Linked DNA regions of Flectobacillus major DSM 103. The protein of the gene in region 2 interacts with the protein of the main gene of each other region in a pairwise test. Links are inferred from orthologs where the notes say so. Each region holds a gene or a part of one and is shown on either strand. Other genes may lie near its edges.

The links.
Region 1: the proteins of gyrA (region 2) and gyrB interact in binary tests that used the Escherichia coli proteins (3 or more experiments, as listed by UniProt). The link is inferred for Flectobacillus major DSM 103 from one-to-one orthologs.

The regions. Positions count from the first base shown.
Region 1 is NZ_KE386491.1:4,478,784-4,481,738, forward strand. The notes cover bases 12-2,888. They hold gyrB (DNA topoisomerase (ATP-hydrolyzing) subunit B), read right to left. Parts: upstream 2,494-2,888; coding sequence 529-2,493; downstream 12-528. Other genes in these bases: FLEMA_RS0149910 (helix-turn-helix domain-containing protein), read right to left, coding at 12-122. In the rest of the region: more of FLEMA_RS0149910, read right to left, coding at 1-11. UniProt on the Escherichia coli protein: DNA gyrase negatively supercoils closed circular double-stranded DNA in an ATP-dependent manner to maintain chromosomes in an underwound state.
Region 2 is NZ_KE386491.1:1,912,494-1,915,730, reverse strand. The notes cover bases 1-3,159. They hold gyrA (DNA gyrase subunit A), read right to left. Parts: upstream 2,771-3,159; coding sequence 230-2,770; downstream 1-229. Other genes in these bases: FLEMA_RS0109895 (tetratricopeptide repeat protein), read right to left, coding at 1-70. Also shown: FLEMA_RS68115 (guanyl-specific ribonuclease), read left to right, coding at 3,160-3,237. UniProt on the Escherichia coli protein: A type II topoisomerase that negatively supercoils closed circular double-stranded (ds) DNA in an ATP-dependent manner to maintain chromosomes in an underwound state.

The DNA of each region.
Region 1 (2,955 bases), 2.6 Mb from region 2 along the record:
ACATTTTGTTGCAGGCTCACTTTGTTGTTGATATTATGCTCATTTACATGATAATCGAATATGTTTATATCATGAGGTGGATTTTGGGGAAATAGCTGATTAGGAATAATATGTAGTTCCATAGTCTTGTTATATTGAAGCAGTTTTAACGGCAATTTGGTTACAATATATAAGTTAGTAACGGCAAGGCAATGGCGATTGTTCGGAATATCTTGACCAACAAAAAAACATGAGTTTTTAAGTAATATTAAAAGAGGCCTCCTATTGGTGTTTGTTGGGATTCATAAGGTAGGCCGTCAAGTGAATTTTGATGAGGCTTATCAATTGCTCAAATGAGAGAAATTTAGGAGGTATTCATACAAAAGGCGGTCGAAAAACAATTTTCGACCGCCTTTTGTATGTTAAATGTCAGCATGACACATCTTTAGTTGCAAAGCATTGCGTCACTACTGGTAAAAAGCATCTTCAAAAATAATCACTCATACCTAAATTTAGGATGACTCATACTAGAATACTTTAGCAAAAATACTAAACGTCTACTTTTGCATATTTGGCATTTTTCTCAATAAAATCACGACGAGGAGCAACTTCATCGCCCATCAACATCGAGAACAAGTGGTCAGCCTCGGCAGCCGATTCAATATTTACTTGTTTTAGAGTACGTGTTTCAGGGTTCATGGTAGTTTCCCAGAGTTGTTCGGCATTCATTTCACCAAGACCCTTATAACGTTGTACACCAACAGCACTTTCTTTGTCGCCACCCAATTCCCGAACGGCCACATCACGTTGTTGTTCTGTCCAGCAATAGCGAGACTGCTGACCTCTTTTTACTAAGTATAAAGGAGGCTGAGCGATATAGATATAACCATTATCGACCAAATCTTTCATATATCGGAAGAAGAATGTCAAAATCAAGGTTCTGATGTGAGAACCATCGACATCGGCATCGGTCATGATGATGATTTTGTGGTAGCGAAGTTTTTCGATATTCAAGGCTCTTTCATCGCCATCTTTACCGAAGCTTACCCCAAGAGCCGTAATCATGTTCTTGATTTCTTCGTTTTCGTAGATTTTGTATTCTTGAGCTTTCTCAACATTCAAGATTTTACCACGCAAGGGCAAAATAGCTTGGTAAGCACGGTTACGGCCTTGTTTGGCTGTACCACCAGCCGAGTCCCCTTCTACGAGGTATAATTCGCATCCAACGGGGTCGCTGTCTGAGCAGTCGGCCAATTTTCCAGGGAGAGAATTACCGCCCAAAACTGTTTTACGCTGTACCATTTCACGGGCTTTACGAGCCGCATGGCGAGCTTGTGCTGCCAAAATAACCTTAGCAACAATCTGGCGAGCTTCTTTAGGGTGTTCTTCTAGCCATGTTTCGAGCATATCCGACATAGCTGCCGATACAGCACCTGAAACCTCGCCATTACCTAATTTGGTTTTGGTTTGGCCTTCAAACTGCGGCTCGGCTACTTTAACCGAAATTACGGCAGTAAGTCCTTCACGGAAGTCATCACCAGCAATATCAATTTTGAGTTTGTCCAAAGCCCCCGACTTATCGGCGTAGTTTTTCAATGTACGAGTCAATGCCCCACGAAAACCAGCCACGTGTGTACCGCCTTCTATGGTATTGATATTGTTTACATAAGAAACTACATTTTCAGAATAAGAAGTATTGTACATCATGGCTACTTGTACAGGTACGCCATTTTTGTCGCCTTCCATATAAATAGGCTCAGGGATCAGCTTTTCACGCGTTGAATCCAAGTAGGTTACAAACTCACGCAAGCCACCTTCCGAGAAGAAATCATCGCTTTTAGGAGCACCATTTTCGTCTAAATCACGAAGGTCTTTCAAGAATATTTTGATACCTGCATTCAAAAACGAAAGCTCACGCAAACGGCCAGCCACTGTTTCGTATTTGTATTCAGTTACTGAGAAAATCGTATCGTCTGGCTTGAAGTGAACGGTTGTTCCTGTACGGTCTGTTACGCCTATTTCTTTGACAGGATACTGCGGAACGCCGATTTTGTACTCTTGTTGGAAGATTTTTCCTTCACGATGAACCGTTACTTTGAGGTCGGTAGACAAGGCATTTACACACGAAACCCCTACACCGTGCAAACCACCCGAAACCTTGTAGGTATCTTTATCAAACTTACCACCTGCGTGAAGTACCGTCATTACGACTTCAAGAGCAGATTTCTTTTCTTTTGTGTGCATTCCCGTAGGAATACCACGACCGTTATCGGCTACTGTAATAGAATTATCTTCGTTGATGGTTACATCAATGGTGTCGCAATGGCCAGCCAAGGCTTCATCAATGGAGTTGTCGACAACCTCCCAAATAAGGTGGTGAAGACCTTTCACACCTGTGTCGCCGATATACATCGAAGGACGTTTTCTTACTGCCTCCAAGCCTTCCAATACTTGGATGTTATCGGCACCATAATTTGCTCTACTATTGTCTAATGGTTCTTGAATTTCTGACATATCTTCTTTGAAGTTGTTACTTTATTACGGAGTAATCGAAATGATTGAATTGCCTGTTAATGATATATATAGAAAGGGGGTTTTTACCGCCAAAAGGGGGGGCTTGGGCAGATATTGCTTTCTTCATGCGTTAGTTGCAATAATACAAGATATTTTTGGGCGTAAGGATTATGAGCCACTTTCTTTTTAATTTGCTTTAAAATGTAAAAATACGAAAAATCTATTGATTAGCCTAACGATTGTGGATTTTTCGGGGTATTTTGGGCGGAAATTTAAGGAATTTTAGCGGTCTTGACTTTGTTAAAATTACCGAAAGAATCAAACACAGAAATACAGGTTGTTTTGCCTGATAAAGTACCCTTCTTTACAACGTAAATAAGGGCAAAAAAGTATGTTTCATTAAAGCGAAAAACACCCAAAGACTTCGGGTGTTTTTCGCTTGATATAACATGTTATTACGAG
Region 2 (3,237 bases):
TGTCTGTTTGTGCATAAGTTGCTCCTCCTGTCATCACAACTGTAAAAAGAGCAAATGTTAGTTTTCTCATTGTTTGGTAAATGGTTTGGTTTTAAAAAAGTAAAATAGCATATCAAAGAAAATGCTATTTTGGCAAATTTGCCTCTAGTTGTACTATAAAAAGACAAAAAATTTATAAAAATTTAGGCAGAAAAAGGCTTATCCCCTATTCTGCCTAAATTACTCATGACTACGCTTCAGAATTTCCTTCTGTATTCTCTGTGTTTTCAGGCTTTACGATAACTTCTGGGTCTGTTTCAGTAACTTCTTCTTCTGGATCTTTTACAATTTTAGTTACAGAAGAAATTTCATCTGACTCATTTTTCAAACGAATTAACTTAACACCCTGAGTATTACGGCCCATTACACGCAAATCAGCTACTGCAATACGAATCAAAATACCTGCTTTAGTAATAATCATCAGGTCGTTATTATCGTTTACTTCCTTGATAGCTACCAAGTTACCTGTTTTATCGGTAATATTTAAGGCTTTTACCCCTTTACCACCACGGTTGGTTAGGCGATAATCTTCAACATCTGAGCGTTTACCAAAACCTTTTTCAGATACTACCAAAAGCTGTTGAGTTTCTGGATTTTCGATACATACCATACCAATTACTTTTTCTGTTGGTATTTCTTCGTCGAGCCAGATACCTTTTACACCAGCTGCCGAACGCCCCATCGGACGAACACGGCTTTCTTCAAAGTGTACAGCTCTTCCTGAGTTGGTAGCAATAATAATATGGTTGTTACCATTGGTTAAGGCTACATCCAATAGTCTGTCGCCTTCACGAATTGTTACTGCAATGATACCATTTTGACGAGGACGAGAGTACGCTTCAAGTGAAGTTTTCTTGATAGTACCGTCTTCTGTACACATCACAATAAAATTATTATTGATATAGTCGGCATCAGTAATTGATTTTACATTGATTACTGAGCGAATAGAATCGCCGCTTTCAATATTCATCAAGTTTTGGATAGGTCGACCTTTAGCATTTTTTGAACCTTCAGGCACAGCATATACTCTGAGCCAGAAACACTTACCTCTTTCTGTAAAGAACAACAACCAGTTGTGCATGGTTGCTGTAAATAAGTGTTCGGTATAATCGTCGTCTTTAGTAGCTACTGCACGTGAGCCTACACCACCACGTCCTTGTGCTTTGTACTCTGAAAGAGGGGTTCGTTTGATATAGCCTTGAGCCGAAACAGTAATCAGCATTTCGTCATCAGCAATCATATCTTCTACCGAGAATTCATCGTCGGTCATGTTGATTTGAGTACGACGCTCGTCACCATAACGTTCTTTGATTTCCTTCAATTCAGCTTTGATAATTTCTAGCTGACGCTCTGGTCTTGCCAAAATATCCTCTAAATCCTTGATTTGTCGTTGGATTTCTTCGTATTCAGCAATAATCTTGTCACGTTCCATGCCAGTTAAGCGTTGGAGACGCATTTCAAGAATTGCTTTTGCTTGAATATCCGACAAACCAAAGGTAGAAGTTAAACCTTGTTGAGCAGCATTTGGATCTCTTGACTCACGAATCAATTTTATCACTGCATCGAGGTTGTCGAGGGCAATAATAAAACCTTCTAAGATATGAGCTCTTTTTTGAGCTTCTCTCAAATCATACTGTGTACGACGAACGATTACTTCGTTGCGGTGTTCCACAAAATAGTGAATCAAGTCTTTCAAATTCAATGTCATTGGGCGACCTTTCACCAAGGCAACATTATTGACACTGAAAGAAGATTGTAAAGCCGAATACTTATACAAGTTATTGAGTACTACGTTTGGAACGGCATCGCGCTTGAGGTCAAATACCACACGCATACCTTGACGATCCGACTCATCACGAATTTCGGAAATACCTTCAATTTTTTTATCGTTTACGAGGTCGGCACATTGCTTAATCAAGGAAGCCTTATTGACCATATATGGAATTTCGGAAACGATAATTTGCTCTTTCCCTGTTTTTGAGGTTTCAAAAGTAGCGTTACCTCTTACCACAATACGTCCACGGCCTGTTTCAAAAGCATTTTTGATACCCTGAACACCATAAATAGTACCGCCTGTTGGAAAATCGGGAGCTTTTACATACTCCATCAATTCAAGAATAGTAATATCACGGTTATTGATATAAGCCTCGATACCGTCTACAACTTCGCTCAAATTATGAGGAGCCATATTGGTAGCCATACCTACAGCAATACCCGATGTACCATTCAATAGCAAGTTGGGGATTTTGGCAGGAAGTACGGTAGGTTCTTCTAAGGAATCATCAAAGTTGGGTTGAAAATCAACTGTTTCTTTGTTAATATCGCCCAGTAATTCTTCCGCAATTCTTTTCAAGCGAGCTTCCGTATAACGCATTGCTGCCGGGAAATCACCATCGATAGAACCAAAGTTTCCTTGTCCATCCACTAATGGATAACGCAAAGACCACTCTTGAGCCATACGAACCATGGTATCGTACACAGATGAGTCGCCATGAGGGTGATATTTACCTAAAACTTCACCAACGATACGGGCTGATTTCTTATAGGACTTATTATAATTAACGCCCAATTCGTCCATACCATAGAGTACTCTTCGATGAACAGGTTTTAATCCGTCGCGGACATCAGGTAGGGCACGGGAAACGATTACGGACATTGAATAGTCAATGTACGCTCCCCGCATTTCGTCTTCAATGTTGATGGGGATAATGTTACTAAATTGTTCTGACATATTATTTGATTACGAATTTGGGACATTTAGACACTGGCCTGAAAGTACATCTGTTCACGCATAAAAATGCCTACACATCCTTTCAATCAAGGTAAATATTACGGAAATTTACGCTTCCATATCAATGGACTAAATACCAAAAATTAGCCTATTTATACAAATTTCGTGAATTTTTTGGGGGTTTGCAAATCTCAGAGAAGAATGTATCCTACCTGTTATAGCATTTTAATAGGAATCTAATTATTGGTACAACAATTGACATATTTGGGGCGTTATTGAGTATCTCATTTTAAAGTAATTACTGTTTTTTTGGGGTTTATTACCTCTATAACGTTATCTCGTTTAGATAATTTTGTAGCTTTACCGAAAATATATAACCATTCTATTTCATGTCAATTCTCAAATATATAAAAGGCCTTTTCTTGCTTGTCATTTTTTTACTAGGAAGCTCTTCTTTTGTTACCTCG